Regions from separate parts of the Pontibacillus salicampi genome, predicted to be linked through region 1. Evidence: riboswitches for the same ligand, from Rfam matches in the RefSeq annotation. Region 1 holds a riboswitch; each other region holds the start of a gene.
What was found. A riboswitch is a leader RNA that binds a small molecule or an ion and turns the genes downstream of it on or off. The one in region 1 is predicted to bind S-adenosylmethionine.
Positions count from the first base shown of each region.

Region 2: linked by a shared signal. The riboswitch ahead of ACFFGV_RS13425 (methionine biosynthesis PLP-dependent protein) and the one ahead of ACFFGV_RS03690 (assimilatory sulfite reductase (NADPH) flavoprotein subunit) in region 1 are both predicted to bind S-adenosylmethionine.
Region 3: linked by a shared signal. The riboswitch ahead of ACFFGV_RS18590 (methionine ABC transporter ATP-binding protein) and the one ahead of ACFFGV_RS03690 (assimilatory sulfite reductase (NADPH) flavoprotein subunit) in region 1 are both predicted to bind S-adenosylmethionine.

Region 1 covers NZ_JBHLTP010000003.1:445,753-451,844, reverse strand. The annotation lists gene cysI (assimilatory sulfite reductase (NADPH) hemoprotein subunit) at 1-1,124, opposite strand, end outside; gene ACFFGV_RS03690 (assimilatory sulfite reductase (NADPH) flavoprotein subunit) at 1,151-2,959, opposite strand; SAM riboswitch class I at 3,183-3,299, opposite strand; gene ACFFGV_RS03685 (cell wall-binding repeat-containing protein) at 3,451-6,092, opposite strand, start outside.
Region 2 covers NZ_JBHLTP010000011.1:248,066-254,157, reverse strand. The annotation lists gene ACFFGV_RS13440 (ABC transporter ATP-binding protein) at 1-466, shown strand, start outside; gene ACFFGV_RS13435 (ABC transporter permease) at 456-1,706, shown strand; gene metC (cystathionine beta-lyase) at 1,849-3,018, opposite strand; gene ACFFGV_RS13425 (methionine biosynthesis PLP-dependent protein) at 3,011-4,135, opposite strand; SAM riboswitch class I at 4,321-4,427, opposite strand; gene ACFFGV_RS13420 (NUDIX hydrolase) at 4,705-5,169, shown strand; gene ACFFGV_RS13415 (4a-hydroxytetrahydrobiopterin dehydratase) at 5,217-5,513, opposite strand; gene ACFFGV_RS13410 (DUF819 family protein) at 5,754-6,092, shown strand, end outside.
Region 3 covers NZ_JBHLTP010000013.1:634,163-640,254, forward strand. The annotation lists gene ACFFGV_RS18575 (TetR/AcrR family transcriptional regulator) at 1-101, shown strand, start outside; gene ACFFGV_RS18580 (OsmC family protein) at 108-545, shown strand; gene ACFFGV_RS18585 (pyridoxal phosphate-dependent aminotransferase) at 726-1,904, shown strand; SAM riboswitch class I at 1,973-2,081, shown strand; gene ACFFGV_RS18590 (methionine ABC transporter ATP-binding protein) at 2,217-3,230, shown strand; gene ACFFGV_RS18595 (methionine ABC transporter permease) at 3,220-3,885, shown strand; gene ACFFGV_RS18600 (MetQ/NlpA family ABC transporter substrate-binding protein) at 3,904-4,725, shown strand; gene ilvD (dihydroxy-acid dehydratase) at 5,069-6,092, shown strand, end outside.

The DNA of each region.
Region 1 (6,092 bases):
TTATACTCTTCTGTATCCTTAATACGCCCGTTCTGGATAAATAATGTTAAATGCCAGTTTCCTGCACCTTCTACCCAGCCATAACGGTCCCCGTTATGATCAAAATGATAGGAGCGTGGCTCTTCTATTTTCCAGCCGATACGTCGATCGAGTTCTTCTTTAATCCAGTCAACGCCCATACGGTCCACTGTGTATTTAAAACGTGCATTTTTTCGTTCTGAACGATTCCCGTAATCCCGTTGGATGGTTACGAGCTTTTCTACGACATCAACGATTTGGTCTACTGGTGTATAACCAATGACCCGTGCCAGTTGAGGATATGTGTTCGTGTCCCCATGGGTCATCCCCATACCACCACCAACTGCAACATTAAAACCGACAAGCTTTCCTTCTTCTAAAATTGCAATTAAGCCGATATCCTGTGAGAAGACATCCACATCATTAGAAGGTGGTACTGCAATACCTATTTTAAATTTTCTTGGCAAATAAGTTGGTCCATAAATGGGTTCTACCTCTTCTTCAGCCTCTCTTGTATCAAGAACTTTCTCCTCGTCTAACCAAATCTCGTGATAAGCCATCGTCTTAGGAATAAGATGATTACTAATGGCTTTGGACCATTCATACACGTCTGCATGAACCTCTGATTGATATGGATTAGGGTTACACATAACGTTTCGGTTAACATCTCCACAGGCAGCAATACTATCCATAAGAGCTGCATTCATTTGCTGAAGCGTATTTTTCATATTCCACTTCAAAATACCATGGGTTTGAAAGGCTTGACGTGTTGTTAATTTTAATGTTTCATTTCCATATCTGTTAGCGATATCGTCCATAACAAGCCACTGCTCCGGTGTCGCAACTCCGCCTGGAGTTCGAACTCGTATCATAAATTGGTAGGCTGGTTCTAGTTTTTTCTGCTTTCGCTCATTTCTCACATCTCGATCATCTTGCATGTAGCTTCCGTGGAATTTTAATATTTTTGTATCTTCGTCCGGAATACTGGCCGTAATTCTGTCCGCAAAGCTTTCCTCAAGCGTTCCACGTAAATAATTACTTTCTGTTTTAATGTGCTCCATTGCACTAGGAGGGCCGTGCTCTGTATGCTTCTTATCTGTAGACATCATACTACTCCTTTCAAGTTAGAATCTTAGTACACGTCACGTTGATAGCGTTTATCTTTTCTAAGCGTGGTGAGATACTCTTCTGCTTCTTCTTCACTCATGTTCCCTTCTTGTTCTAATACTGTTCGCAATGCTTTGTGTACGTCTTTAGCCATGTATGTTTCATCTCCACAAACATATACATGTGCCCCGTTCAAGAGCCATTGATATACGTCCTTACTTTTTTCAAGTATTCTGTGCTGCACATACACTTTCTCTTCTGTATCTCTGGAAAAGGCTACGTCCATTCGTGATAAGACTCCATCCTTTAACCATTTCTGCCATTCAATCTGATAGAGGAAGTCGGAAACAAAATGCTGCTCTCCAAAGAATAACCAAGTCTCTGAAGCGGATTCTTTTTCTTCCAGCTCCTCAAGGAATGCTCGATATGGAGCAACACCTGTGCCTGCGCCAATCATTATAACTGGTGCGTCTTGAGTTGGAAGCTTAAAATTCGGATTTTTCTGTACAAATATTGGCAGAGAATCACCTGGCTCTGAGCGCTCTGCACACTGGACAGAGCAAACGCCGCTTCTAGCTCTGCCGTGAGCATCATACCTAAGGGCCCCAATGGTTAGATGAACTTCATCCGGATTTGCAGCACCACTGCTAGCAATAGAGTATAACCTTGGTGGTATTTTCCTCAATAGGTTCACGAAGTCTGTAGGCGTTAGTGTCCATGGACCAAAATCTTTAAGTACATCGATAAGGTCCCTGCCATACATGTAGGTTTTCAGCTCTTCGTTTTGCTCCTCTTGTAACAGGGATTGCAGTTGTTCATGCTCTGTAAACTCCACCATCTTCCTTAATACAGGTTTCGTTACACTAGTGATTTCATAAACCTTTGTCAATGCATAGTGAAGAGGTTTCGTACTTCCTTCTTTATCGACTGGAACAGGCTGCTCTGCATCCCACTCCATTACATCTATTAATGTTTGAACTAATATCGGATCATTTTCAGGGAAGATACCAACTGCATCTCCTGGTTCATAAGTAATCCCTGAACCTTCCAAATCTAACTCAAGGTGACGAGTTTCCTTGTTAGAGCCCCGCCCATTTAAATAAATATTTTCTAGTATTTCAGCATGATATGGGTTACCTCGAGAATGTACAGCCTCGTCTTGTAGTGGTTTTGCCTCATCTGGCTCCTCTATTGATGCAGATGAAGGTGCCTCTACAACAGAAAGTACGGAGGAGAACCAAGCTTCAGCGGGCTCATCAAAATCTAAATCACAATCGACTCGTTCTGCGAGACGTTCTCCGCCTAACGCCTCTAATGTTTGATCAAAATCAATTCCGGTCTGACAAAAAAATTCATAAGAGCTATCACCAAGTGACAAGACAGAGAAACGCACGTCTTCTAATTGAGGCGCTCTCTTTCCACGCAGAAATTCATAAAATGATAATGCATTATCCGGGGGATCGCCATCCCCATGGGTACTAGTAATAATAAGAAGATCCTGTACCTTTTTCACATTTTTCGGTTTCATTTCATCCATGGAGGAGACAGTTACAGGAACATCCTTACCTTGTAGTCTATTACCAAAATCCTCTGCCAGCGCCTGAGCATTACCTGTTTGAGAGCCATATAAAATGGTTACCTCCCGTAACGGTACAGCAGATGCCTGATTATTTGCTTCCTCTGACCCCACCGCTTCACCTTCGGCTGGAACCTCGGTAACTGCAAGGTATCCGCTGAGCCATAATTTTTGTTTTTCATTTAATGAAGGAACAAGTTGATTTAATAGATCCGCCTGCTCTTTCGTAAAAGGACTATTTGATACTTGAAATGCCACCATACTCACCTCTCAGATTCATAATTTCACTAAGCTTTTCCATTGGTAACCTCATTATTCTTCTCAAAACACCCTAATCCAAGCAGTTTAGTTGGTTTTTTAAGTTAAAAGCAACCTGTGCTTCCACACACAGGATTACCTACTGCTATTTCATTTCCAAAACAAAAATACCTCTCTACCTAAAGCAAGAAGAGAGGGGAACATTTTTATGTATTCACAGCTCTTCTTATCTTTACAAGTACGATGGCACCTGCTGGAATTGGCACAGTATCCTTCTTCATAAAAATGACCCGTTGCCGAGGCTTCACCGGGCCAGTCCCTCCACCTCTCGAGATAAGAAAACATATATTAACTTTGTTAAATAATATGGATTACTGAAAATCTTATGCCTAATTTTAAGAAATGTCAATATATTATGATAAAATTCCTCTCATAAAATAAAAGAAAAGAAGAGAGCAGACTGCTTCAGCCAGCTCTCTTCCCCTTTCGTTCTAGTCTAATAGATTCACAACTTTTTTCACTGCATGCTTTTTCACTATACCGCCTGAAACCTTCACATGGTCTACTACTGTCTGATCACCAAACTCTGTTAAGAAGTGGGCCATTTCTTCCGTAACTTGATTTTTAATAAGCACCAAAGGCGCTTTGGAAGAGACCGCTAGAGAAGAAGCAGTTAACGCATCCGGAAAATTCTTACCCGTTGCAACAACGACTGTATCCGCTGGTGTATCTGCTCTGAACTGTTGAAGAAGCTTCACTAGCGTACCGTAGCGATCGGCTCCAGCAATTCTCTGCACCAGTTTATCTCCATTTTGTTTATGAATTTTGTCATACACCTTATTATCAATAACACCTGTTCCACCCGTAACCACTACTTGCTTATCTGCTAGGTAATTCAATGCTTCATTAGATACCTTCTCTTGCTTGGTTAATAGGATTGCCCAATCATCCGCTGCAGCGATAGGGGCAGCAGAGAGTGCATCTGCATATTTTTCTCCTGACGCAACAAACACTCCGTTTACCTCATCTAATGCATCTACAATTGCCTCATTTGTTTCATATCGATTATCCCCATGAATTCTTGTCACACTATAGGACTGTTGAGTTAAAGCCGTTTCTATAGCAGGGCTCACTGCTCCTGGTCCTCCAACAATGATAACCTCTTCTGCCTTAAGTCTTTGCAGTTCGTTCATCACTTCTTTGTTTAATTGCTTATCCGTTAGTAAGAGCGGTGCGTTTCCATATTGAGCTGCCAGTGGACCCGCTGACAATGCATCTGCAAAATCGCTTGATGTAGAAAGTACAACCGTTTTGAGCTGCTTATCCTTTGCAAATCCTTTTGGATAAAGGTCCTTCGATATCTCCACTGCCGTCTCTACCCTATTAGAACCTGCTAGCTCCTCCACTTCCACTTTGTGGTCATTGCTAACAATTTGAACTTTGGAAGTATGATATCCTTGCTCGTCCTTCTGTGGATCATACCCCCTCTCTATATTACCGCTAGCATCTACAGAGAACCAATTGATCATCGTAGATTCTGTTATAGTTAAAGTTTCTGCATCTCCTCTAATTCCATCTACTTGAATCGCTTTCGATTCCAATGTCGGCTTCGAGCCATCCATCGTGTAAAAGACGGTCGCAGGTTCGCTTGTTTCAAAGCTGACCTCTACAGCTCCCTTATATCTCCCGCTGCCTGGGAGCATGTTAGAAGTAGGGCCCTCCTTATCCTCCCCATACTTATTTGCAACTTCCATTAATCCGATTAGCCCATTTGAGAATTCCATCGCCTCTTCATATCCTTCTGCAAATTCCGGCTGGAATCCTACTAGTTCCCATTTGTTTTCCTCTGCGTTCCATAAATCCGCACCAACTTCAAAATTCCACGTGTAAATTCCTTTATCATACCAAAGGTTATCTGCGGAGTTTCCTGCCGCAGAATATAATACATCAGGTATCGGACCTGTTCTGCTTGGAAGAATGACGGTTCCTCGGTGCTTCTGAATCTCTTCTAAAATATGTCTGGATGCAGACCAGAAATAAGCTTCTTCCCCAGCGGTAGGACGTGGAAGCGTTTCTCTAGTTTCCGGCTTGTATGCTCCTGGCGGCCACATAAAATAACCACCATAGCTGTGTATGTTCATAGCAAATTTTATGTTGTCGTATTGATTAGCGAGCCAATCAAGGTTTTGTGCCTCCGGTTCCGAAAGCTCTTCTGGGCCAGCAAACCCATAGCTTGTACAATCAGTAGAAGCACCTGCATATCCGTCATATACAGACCCAACTGGGTGATTACGATTTAAATCTACACCCCAATAATTTCTAGCATTAGGATCTGTATAGGTGCCGTCTTTACAATAATTAGTCATGTTCTTCCGCTGCCAATTATAGTCATAGAAACTGTAATGTCCTCCGTCAGGATTTACGGTCGGAACAATGAAAATATCAAGGTTATCTAGTAATTCTTGTGTATCTTTATCATGCTGATAGTTTCTTAGTAATCGCTCCGCTGTCTCAATACTCACGAGGGGAGTAACCCATTCTCTAGCGTGTTCTTGGGAATAGGCTAAAACGCCAACCTTTGAACCATCCCGCTGTTTTCCTATTCTAATAGCTTTAACCAGATAAGGGTCATGGGTTACTTCATCAGGAGCACTTAAGCTATCTGTTAGTGTAGACTCCACCTCTTCAGCGATCCCTTTTCCTTCATTGTCGCGATATGTAGAAGCTTCTACTAAATCGCTGGCATTCTCATTTATTCCCTTTACTACATCATTAGCTGTGCTAATTGCCTTTCCATCCTTATCAGTTGCAAGGTTAACTATGATGTGATTACTGTTAACCTGTATAGATAACGGAGCATCCGCTTTTTCAGAAGCTTGGTGAGTCACTTTAATATCATTTCCACCTTCATGCCCGTAGGATTTGGATGTTACCACAACGGCAGTGTCTGTTTGCTCACCAAGAATAGCTTGACTATGCCTCCGATACCCATTTGTTTTATATGGCATCTCAATAATCTCAGCCAACTTAGGGAACTCTCTTGCTAATTGTTCCATTCGATTAGTTATTTCAGTAGGAGTCATATAGTGGTCAATAAATCCGGTGGCATAGTGATCATCCTTCACTGGCTTTC
Region 2 (6,092 bases), on a different contig from region 1:
AGACGAGCCTTTCTCTGGTTTAGATCCTGTAAGTCAGGATGTATTCAAACAAGAAATTTCCACATTAGCCAATAGTGGAATGGCCATATTGCTTTCCTCTCACCAAATGAACATGGTGGAGGAGCTATGTGATCGATTATTGTTAATCCATAAAGGACAGCGGGTTGTTTCAGGAACGATGGGAGAAATAAAGCAACAGTATGCAAATTATAAATGTGTGATTCGAGGTAATAATGAGCTTACTACACTTCAATACATCGATGGCGTTGTTAGGGTAGAAGGTAGTGAGCAAAGTGCTACGCTTTACTTAGAGCAAGATGTGCATATCCCATCATGGCTTCCTCTCCTTCCGAGAGAATTAGATATTCAGGAATTAGTGATCGATCGTATTTCCTTACACGAAATTTTCGTAGATATAGCCACAGATAAAAAATTAATGAAAGTAGGGGATGACGATGCGCAATAGTATGAAGGTAGCCAAATGGGAATACATGCGCAATGTCAAAAACAAGTCGTTTGTTATTTCCTTGATTCTTACGCCAGTGATATTTATCTTGTTTGCCACACTTCCCACCCTTCTTAGTGACAGTGAACAAGCTTCAGAACCCGTCACTCTATATATAAATGATGAGGTTGGAGTTTATCATGATATTGAAGAATCATTGGAGCGGCGACCAGATATGAACTGGAAACTAGTTCAACAGGAAAAAGGTTCTCTCGAAGCGAGAAAGCAGCTTCAAGGCATGGAAAATACTGCATATCTTTCCATCACATCCTCTGCCATACAATCTGGTGCAATAGATGTGTACACCTCAGAGAAAATACCGGAGAATTTCTTGTTAAATTTACATATTATTGAACAGCCTCTTCGGGCCTTACAGTTTGAACAAGCTGGTTTAACAGAAGACCAAATGAACGTTGTCAGAGGAGGGATTGAATTTGATACCGTACCGCTCCAACAACAGGAGGAAGGCCAGAGGACTACGTCTATGGAACAGAATGGCGGAGTGTCCCCTGCAATAGAGAATCTCATTCCTGGCGGTGTGGCAGCCATTATCCTCTTTTCAATCGTTATTACAGGAATGATGATATTCCAAAGCGCCTCCCAAGAGAAGAAGGAAAAGGTTGCTGAAATTGTGTTGTCTTCCCTTACCCCAGGAGAGCTTATGCAAGGGAAAATCATTGGATATTTTTTATTAGGAATTACGCAAGTTGCGGTGTGGTTAGTGTTCATCATTCCGATTGCTGTATGGCGTATAAATGAAATCCCAGTACTCGATTTCTTATTTGTACCAGAACTACTGCTGCTTGTATTCATTGCCATACTCGGCTATCTCCTTTTTGCAGCTATATTTGTAGGATTTGGTGCAACTGTCGAAGATATGGATTCCTCTAGTAATTTCCAGGGGATGGTGATGATGCTTCCGTTTATACCGATCGTTCTGATTGCTCCAATAATCGAAAACCCTGAGGGGTCATTAGCGACTATCGCATCTTTTGTTCCAATTACATCACCGGCTGTATTAATAATGAGATTATCCATGTTGGAGGAGTGGCCATGGCTTGAAATTATATTGGCACTTGTAGTATTGCTAATCTCCATTTGGTTTACAATGAAAGCAGCTGGAAAAATATTTCAAGCAGGTATTCTAATGTACGGCAAAAACGCTTCACCAAAAGAAATATGGAAATGGCTCAGAGCGTAACATAGCAAGAACGATTATCCTTTTAATGAGGATAATATGGAATGTCGACAAGGAAAGCTATTCTTTTCTTACTCGCAAAAAACAAACAGTGTCCATTAATAAAGCCCCAGTCCGTTTTCCGTAAACGGACTGGGGCTTTTACTTATAGAACTGCCTTTTGCTCATTTGTTGCTGCTAATGCCTCTTCGAAGTCGGCTTGCAGCTCCTGTACATCCTCTAATCCTACAGATAAGCGTAGCAGCCCTTTCGTGATGCCGCGTCTGTCACATTCATCGTCTGGCATGGAGCCATGAGACATATTCCTTGGGTAGGATAAAATGGATTCCACCGCTCCAAGGCTTACAGCGAACACAGGAAGCTTTAGCTGCTGAACAAATCGTTCGACTGCTTCTTCGTTTTGTAATTCAAAAGAGAGAACAGCACCGCCATTCTTCGCTTGCTTTTGCTGAGTCTGATAATATGCATTAGAGGAAAGCCCTGGATAATAAACCTTTTTGATAAGGGGATGCTCCTCTAAATAGGTAGCAAGGCGATGCGCAGATTCCACAGATTGACGAAGTCTGGCATGCAGTGTTTTCATTCCTCTCATGACAAGCCAGCAATCTTGTGGACCAAGGATTGCTCCACAAGAATTTTGTAAAAATCCAATCTGTTGAGCTAATGCTTCATCTTGAACTACTACTAAGCCAGCTACAACATCACTATGTCCTGCCAAAAATTTCGTAGCGCTATGAATAATGATATCGATACCATATGAGAAAGGCTGCTGTATTAATGGAGTTAAAAAGGTGTTGTCAATATAAGTAAGACAGTTATTTTCTTTTGCCAATTTAGTAACGGCTTCTATGTCGGTAACCTTGAGGAGCGGATTGGACGGTGTTTCCATAAACACTGCTTTGGTATTTTCCTGAAAGGCTGCATTTACTTCATCTAGCTTTGTCATATCTACGAAGGTATGCTCTATTCCAAAGCGTGATAAAACGTGGGTTACAAATCGAAACGTTCCACCATACACATCCTCGGTAATAAGGAGATGATCTCCTTTGGACAATAGCATTAAGGAAGTGGAAACAGCTGCCATGCCCGAAGCAAATGCAAATCCATGTGTTCCACCTTCAAGTTCAGCAATTGTATGTTCTAATGCTTCTCGAGTTGGGTTACCAGAACGAGCATAATCATATGCGCCAAACTCATGTATGTCATTCTGGTGAAAGGTGGATGCATGCTGGATGGGAACACTAACACCGTTACTTGACTTGTCTACAGCATATTCGTTATGCAAAAGGGATGTTTGTACGGAATAGTTAGACATGCTGGTTCACCTCGTTATACGCTATTTCTAAAGCTTGCTCCAGGTCCTGTAAGAGATCCTCTTCCTTTTCAATCCCTACCGATAATCTCAATAATCGATTACACACTCCATAGCTTGCGCGTACATCTTCAGGAATATCAGCATGTGTTTGCGTGGCAGGGTAGGTTATAAACGATTCAACTCCACCCAAGCTTTCAGCAAAGCATACAAGCTCTAATTTCTCCAGTAAGACAGGAACCATTTCCTCTTCTTTAATTCGGAAGGATAGCATCCCTCCTTTGCCTGGATACAACACATCACTGATATAAGGACTTTGTTCCAGTTGATCGGCTAAATGCTTAGCGTTTGCTTCATGCTGCTTCATACGTAAGCCTAGAGTCTTAATTCCCCTCATGACAAGCCAACAATCAAATGGTGAAAGAACAGCACCACTGGCATTTTGTTGTTCCTGAATGTTCTGGCATAATGCTTCATCATTTGCAACTACTAGACCAGCTAACACGTCATTATGCCCACCTAAATATTTCGTCGCGCTGTGGATTACAATATCAGCTCCAGATACAATAGGTTGCTGCAGGTATGGTGTGAAGAACGTATTATCAACTATTAGCAATAGATTATGCTTTTGTGCCAGGGTAGCAAACTGCTCTATATCTACTTGTGTCATGAGCGGATTCGTTGGAGTTTCAATAAATAACGCTTTGGTCTGCTCGTTTATTACTGATTCAAAATCCTGTGTATCTGTACTATTTATATAATGGAAGGTAAGACCAAATTTGCTAAAATGATTTTCAAACAAACGGTAAGAGCCACCATAAACGTCCTGGGTCACTATACACTCATCCCCTGGTGAGAAAATGGAAAAGACCGTTTGAATAGCCGCCATTCCCGAACTAAAGGCAAAGCCTGCAAGACCTTCCTCTAACGAAGCAATGGATTGCTCTAGCAAATCACGAGTAGGATTGCCAGTTCGAATATAGTCATACCCAGTAGATTTGCCTATTCCTTCATGACGATATGCCGTTGATAGGTGTAGGGGAGGGTTGACAGCACCTGTTGTTTGGTCGCTGCGATTTCCTGTTTGGGCTAGTTTGGTTTCAAGATGATGTCTGCTCATAGTTATCTTCTCCTTTTTAACAGTCTGTAGCTTTAGGACACAATGTAAGGATGGGAACGATTTCTTAGCAATAGGTTGTAAATCTTAAACGTCCTCAACTGGATGAAACAAAGGTCCTTCTAGATAATTTTGGTAATAAAAAAAGCCCTTCCGAAGAAGAGCTTGATATCTCAAGGCTAAACTTCTTCTTATCTTTCAAGTGTCCCCACTTGCTGGAAGTAGCACCTCGCCTAATTTAGGCTGGTTGCTGAAGCATCAACGGGCCAGATCCCTCCGCTTCTCTGAATAAGGAAGTTTATGAAATTGTGTTATTAGTAAAACTATTTCGTTAATTAATACCATACAGCATGAAAGGACAGTATGCAATCCCGAATTTTAATAATTAACTCAGTTAATGTTTTTTCGCATTCTCCAGACCACACCTATGCTATGTTGGAAGAAATGGGCCAGCAGTTAAGTTGATAAACAAAATCTTCCACTATATACCCATTATATGGAATAATGTAATATTAACAGTGCTATTTCTTTTTGAATAATAATGTAATGGATAGATTAGGGGGATGGAAAGTTTGTTACATTCGAGTAATAAGGGGGAGGGACCTGCTTCTTTTGAGGAAGAATCCGTTGTCGTTTTAGCTCATGTTCATCATGATGTATTACTAATCCGTCAATTTAGAGAGGCATTACAGGAAACGATTGTGCAATTACCAGGAGGTGGGGTGGAAGAAGGGGAATCACTGGAGGAAGCTGCAAGAAGAGAGCTTCAAGAGGAAACAGGCTGTCGATGCGATGATATGACTTATCTAGGTCACGTTCTTCCAGCTCCTTGGAACAGCAGGGAAAAGACTCATGTATTTTATACGAACCATATTATCACGCAACATGTACAGGAATTAGAGTCTCACGAAGACATAACATTGTTTTGGGTTAGTGTGGAAGAATGCGTGAAGCTCATACAAAGGAACCAAATTTCTGATGCAGAGGTGTGTTATGCCATATTAAAAGCCCATTTACAAGGGTTGATAGAATGGTAATACGTAAAGAGAGAAGCAGAGAGTTGTATGAACTCTCTGCTTCTTTCCTATTCATCTCTTTTTTGATAAACTCGATCAATGGTTTGAGCAAGGTCGAAGTCTCTTTCACTTAAGCCACCAACATCGTGGGAGGTTAAAGAAACGATGATCTTTCCATATTCGACTTGTAAAGATGGATGGTGGTCTTTCTCATCTGCAATGGAGCCTATTTCGTGAACGAAGCGAATACCGTCCATATACTCTGCAAACGTAAAGGTACGTTGAATGAATCGATCATTCGTTAAGTTCCACTCTTGAATCTCCCGTAAATGCTGATTGATTTGTTGCTCGGTAAGAGTTGACATGTAAAACACCTCCATAAAATATCTTCCTCTTACAATCTACCATTTTTGAAGGACTTTCAAACCAAGATAGAGTAGTTCCTGCAATAACACCACCCAAAGCGAGAGGAAGGTGCTTGAAATATTATATTGAGCTAATAATTTTAATGTTTCGAATATTTTTATGTGAAAACGCATTCACTCATCTTTGTGCTATAATTTTCTAAGTCAGCTTAAAAGAGAGAGAATAAGAGGAGGGGAAACATGTTTCTGACATTAAACGCTGCTCTCATACAAGAACCTATGGCCTTATTGGCATATTTGTCTGCTTTAGTAGGCGGAGTTTACATGCTATCTCAATGGAATCAACCGGCTGTGAAGAAGTTTTTCCATTTTGCACCACCGTTGATTTGGGCCTATTTCTTACCGATGATTTCCACCACGCTTGGAATTATACCTGATGCTTCATCATTGTATGATTTCGTTAGTACGTATATATTACCGTTTGGCCTGTTGCTGCTGTTATTATCAACAGACGTTCCTGCCACGCTAAAGCTTGGGCCAAAAGCTATATTACTATTTTTATCTGGAACATTAGGTGTC
Region 3 (6,092 bases), on a different contig from region 1:
TTGAAGGCTCTATACTACTAGCGAAAGTGAAACAAAGTAATGAGCCGCTCAACAATAGTATCACTATACTAAAAAACGCAACATTACCACACAAGGAGTGACACATTATGTCAAACGTAACAATGAAAGTAACAGCAAAAGCAAACGGATCTCATGTAGAAGCAAAAGCAAAGAAACACACTATTACAATTGATGAACCAGTACAACAAGGTGGAACAGATCAAGGAGCGAACCCGTTGGAAACGCTTCTTGCATCATTAACTGGTTGTGAATCTGCTGTAGCTAATATAGTAGCGGGTGAAATGGAATTTGATTTACAAGGTATTGAATTTGATGTTCGTGGAGAATTAGATCCACGCGGTATGATGGGAGAAGAAGGTGTTCGTCGCCATTTCCAAAAAGTAACGATTCGTGCTGTGGTCCAAACAAGCGAGTCCGATGAGCGCATTCAAGAGCTTAAAGCTAAGACCGACGACCGCTGCCCTGTATTCCAAACGTTAGAAGCTGCTAATGTAGAGCTAGACGCGCAATGGACTAAAGCGTAAGTACAGATTTCATTGATCTCTTAAGGCTGTCGAGAAAAATTCTCGACAGCCTTTTTTACTTTTTGAGTTAGTTGATTTTTTCTGACTGGAATGAATTTTTATATCTTAACCTTTACAAATGGGCCATCACCGTATAATATCAATTATTAGATTATTAGAAAAAAGAACGGAGGGACGTAAGTGAAAGAGTTTAAACAGTCCAAAACAATGGATCGGCTACCTGAGCAATTCTTTGCAAAGCTGGTAGGTAAAGTTGCTGCTGCAGCACAAGAGGATGGTCCGGAGATTATTGATCTTGGGCAAGGCAACCCAGACCAACCGACACCAGCACATATCGTCAAGTCCCTTCAAGAGGCTGCGGAGAATCCAGACTATCATAAGTATTCTCCCTTTAAAGGATATGACTTCTTAAAAGAAGCTATCGCAACCTTTTACAAAAAGGAATATGGGGTAGAGCTCGACCCTCAGTCAGAGGTAGCTGTTATGTTTGGGAGTAAAATCGGGCTGGTGGAAATTAGTCAGTGTTATTTAGATGAAGGGGATGTCGCTCTCATGCCAGACCCTGGGTACCCGGATTACTGGTCTGGTGTAGCACTAGCTAATGCAGAAATGCACCCAATGCCGCTGCTGGAAGAAAATCAATTTCTACCAGATTACTCCGCTATTCCAAAAGGTATAGTAGATCGTTCTAAGTTAATGTTTATTAATTATCCTAATAACCCTACTGGGGCCATGGCAGATGAAAGCTTTTTTGAAGAGACGATTCAATTTGCGGATGAGCACGATATTTGTGTCGTGCATGATTTTGCCTATGGTGCCATTGGCTTTGATGGAGAAAAACCGCTTAGCTTCATGCAGGTTCCTGGTGCTAAAAATGTTGGAGTAGAGATGTACACGATGTCCAAAACCTTTAACATGGCTGGATGGAGAGTTGGGTTTGCTGTTGGTAATCCAAGTGTCATTGAAGCTATTGAAAAGATTCAGGACAACTACTTTGTTAGTATTTTTGGAGCGTTACAGGAAGCCACTGCAACAGCGCTGCTAGATTCTGAAGCGAGCGTACAGGAGCTTGTCAGCATGTATCAACGAAGAAAAGATATTTTGGTGAATGGACTTCAAGAGCAGGGGTGGGGAGTTATTCCACCGGAAGGTTCCTTTTTTGTTTGGATGAGAGTACCAGATGGACATACATCTGAATCCTTCGCGGATGACTTGCTAGAGCGGGTACGTATTGCAGTAGCTCCTGGTATTGGGTTTGGTCAATATGGAGAAGGGTATGTGCGGCTTGGATTGGTACATAGTGATGCACTTATCTATGAGGCATTAGATCGTTTGAAGCAATATTCCACTCAAAAATAATGACAAAAGAAATTGACAAACTATTCAAAACGAATTAAGATGTAAACTATCCATAAAAAACGAATACAAACTTATCAAGAGAGACTGAGGGAACAGGCCCTGTGACGTCCAGCAACCTTCCGCAATGGAGTGGTGCTTCTTCCTGCAGAATGAGGCGTTCATTCTGAAAGATAAGGTGCAAATAGTCCTCTTTCAGATGAAAGGGGACTTTTTTGGTTTCAAAGGAGAACTTGTATTTGCTATTCATTAATGCTTTAGCGAATTGCTGCTTTGCTGTGTTGTTGGGTATTTGGAATAAGAGGAGGGATTAAGATGATAGAAATTAAAAATATTACAAAGGAATACCAGACCAAGCACAACACCATTATCGGTGTAGATAATGTGTCTATGTCCATCCGTCAAGGAGAGATTTACGGCATCGTAGGGTATAGTGGAGCAGGGAAAAGCACTCTGCTAAGGTGTTTAAATCTATTAGAACAACCAACATCGGGGACCATTTCTATCGATGGTCAGATATTAACGAATCTTTCTGCTAAACAAGTAAGAAAGGCCAGACAGAAAATAGGTATGATCTTTCAGAATTTCCACCTTGTCTCCGCAAAGACAGTATATGAAAATGTTGAGTTTGCACTAAAGGCAGCTAATACGCCAGTTCAAGATAGAGAAAAGAGAGTACTGGATCTATTGAACATGGTTGGCTTAGAACAGCATAAGGACCACTATCCTGCTCAGCTGAGTGGGGGACAGAAGCAGCGTGTAGGAGTAGCGCGTGCTCTAGCCAACAACCCTCATGTTCTTTTGTGTGATGAGGCAACTTCGGCTTTAGACCCAACGACTACTCGCTCTATCCTGAAACTACTTCAAAAGATAAACCAGGAGCTTGGAATCACGATTGTACTCATTACTCACGAAATGGAAGTGGTTAAAGAAATCTGCCATCGGGTCGCGGTTATGCAAGATGGAAAAGTGGTGGAAGAGGGTCAGGTGTACGACATATTTGCCAATCCCCAGAATGCACTCACCACCTCCTTTATAGAGAGTGTGCTACAGTTTAGCTTACCAGATAAAATAACAAAAGGTCGTGAAGGGGTTATTGTAAAGCTTCAGTTCAAGGGAGATGTTGCAGAGGAAGCAATTGTGTCAGATATGCTTCAATCCTTCCTGGTGAAAGGCAACATTCTTCATGGGAAGATAGAGTATATTCAAGATACACCATTAGGCATTTTCGTCATGGAGCTAACAGGAGAACCAGAGGATGTGCAGCAAGCAATGAATTACTTGCAAAACAGATTATTGAAGCTGGAGGTGCTGCATGATGCTGCCTGATTCATTAGTGAGTCTATTACCAGAACTTCAACAAGCATTTCTGGAAACCTTGTACATGGTAGGGATTTCACTTGGTATTGCTGTTTTATTTGGTCTCCCTCTTGGTATTTTATTATATGTAACTGATAAAGGACTTATTTTAGAGAACAAAGTGATTAAATCATTTGTAGGAACTGTCGTAAATCTAGTGAGATCGATTCCATTTATTATTCTATTGGTATTTCTATTACCTTTCACCCAAATAATTGTTGGGAAAACGATTGGACCGACAGCAGCTTCGGTTTCTTTGTCCGTAGCAGCCATTCCATTCTTCGCCCGTATTGTAGAATCATCCTTAAGGGAAGTAGATAAAGGGGTAGTAGAAGCAGCCATATCAACCGGTGCATCACCATGGCTTATCATCAAGGACATTCTGTTACCAGAGGCAAAAGCAGGAATCATTAGTGGCGTTACAATAACAAGTATAAGTTTAATTGGGTATTCCGCCATGGCAGGTATTGTTGGCGGTGGTGGAATTGGTGATTTAGCCATACGATTTGGGTACTACAGATATGACAACACAGTCATGTTCACCACTGTCATCATTTTAATATTACTAGTGCAAATCCTTCAGTACGCTGGAGACACTCTCTCCAAAAGAGTAGATAAAAGATAATACACGGGAGGAAAGAAGATGAAAAAATTAACCAGCTTGCTTTTATTAAGTTTACTATTAATCCTTGCAGCATGTGGAGGAGAAGAAGGAGCATCATCAGCAAGTAAAGAGAAGATTACGTTTGGAGCAACAGCCGGACCCTATAGTGATATGGTAAATAAGGCTATCAAACCGATATTGGAGGAAAAAGGGTATGAGGTAGAAATTGTAGAATTTAGCGATTATGTACAGCCTAATTTATCGCTAGCGAACGGTTCGTTGGATGCCAACCTATTTCAACATAAGATTTATATGGAAGCCTTTGCGAAGGAGCATGACCTGGAATTATCCGAGGTGAAGATAGTACCAACGGCTCCGATGGGAGTATATTCCAATAAGTTTGATTCTATTGATGCCATTGAGAAAGGCAGCACGATGACTATAGCCAATGATCCTACCAACCTGGCCCGTACATTGTTAATGCTAGAAGACGCTGGGTTAGTATCAATTAAAGAGGGGATTGACCCCTTAAAGGCTTCTGAGAAGGATATTGTGGAAAATCCGAAAGATATTCAATTTAAACCAATAGAGGCTGCCCAGCTGCCCAGAGCTGTCGATAGTACGGATCTTTCTGCTGTTCCAGGAAACTATGCACTGGCAGCTGGAATGGATTTATTGGATTCCATCGTTCTGGAAGAAATGCCAGATGATTATCGGAACAGAGTAGTTGTTAATTCTAAAGATAAAGACGCTGCCTTCGTAAAGGACATTAAAGAAGCTGTGGAGTCAGCAGCATTTGAAGAAACTATTGACGAAGAGTTTAAAGGCTTTGGCAAACCGGCATGGATGAAGAAAAAGTAACACACTAATAAAGCTCAAACCCTAATGTGAATAAGATTCTCAAAAAACGCCCAGCACACTTCGTACTGGGCGGTGATTTTGATGGATATTTCTCAATGAATCTATTTTCGTAGTGGAGTAGAGGGCAAGCAACTCTTCTATTTAAAGATGGTCTTTCCATTAAACAATGGGAGCACCAGGTCTATTTGGAGATCCATCATGCCCGATTCAAGCACTGATACTTTTTTTAGAAAAAAAGATATTCAGACAATTCTGTTGATAATGAATTGTCGGACTAGTATGATAGATAAATAATCGAAAATTTTTAATAAAATGGGCATGTATATTAGGAAGGGTGAAGCGGATGGAAACGAAGAAGGATTTGCGCCATCGAAGTAGAGTGATCAGCGAAGGAGTTAATCGTGTACCTAACCGTTCGATGCTGAGAGCAGTGGGATTTACAGATGAGGATTTCAAGAAACCAATGATTGGCATTGCAAGTACCTGGAGCGAGGTAACGCCGTGTAATGTACATATTGATAATCTTGCTCGTCATTCCAAGGAAGGTGCAGCCAGCAGCGGTGGGGCTCCGATGATTTTCAACACGATTACCGTTTCGGATGGTATTGCAATGGGACATGAAGGAATGAATTACTCATTGCCTAGCAGAGAAATTATTGCAGACTCGATTGAGACCGTTACGAATGCGGAACGAATGGACGCTGTAGTAGCGATTGGCGGATGTGATAAGACGACACCAGGATGTGTCATGTCCCTTGCTAGAATGAATATCCCTTCCATTTATGTGTATGGTGGTACGATCCAGCCAGGTAAGCTGGATGGAAAGGATATCGATATCGTTTCGTCCTTTGAAGCAGTAGGACAATATCAACAGGGGACTATTGATGAAGAACAGCTGCATCGTGTGGAATGTAATGCTTGTCCTGGAGCTGGAGCATGCGGCGGTATGTACACAGCTAATACAATGGCGGCTGCAGTGGAAGCACTTGGGATGAGTATTCCTGGTTCCTCCTCTACACCTGCTGTAAATGATTATAAAGAAACAGAGTGTCGCCAGGCAGGGGAAATGGTGCTGAATTTGCTGGAGAAAGAAATCTATCCTCGGGATATTCTAACGAAGGAAGCTTTCGAAAATGCTGTAACAGTGGTTATGGCATTAGGAGGATCTACTAACGCTCTCCTTCACTTGACTGCTATTGCACATTCCGCTGGTGTCGATTTTACGGTGGATGATTTTGAATCCGTTAGAAAAAGAGTACCCCACCTTGCAGACCTGAAGCCTAGTGGTAAATATGTGATGGAGGATTTATATGAAATTGGTGGCGTACCGGCTGTAATGAAACTGTTACTAGAGCACAACCTGCTTC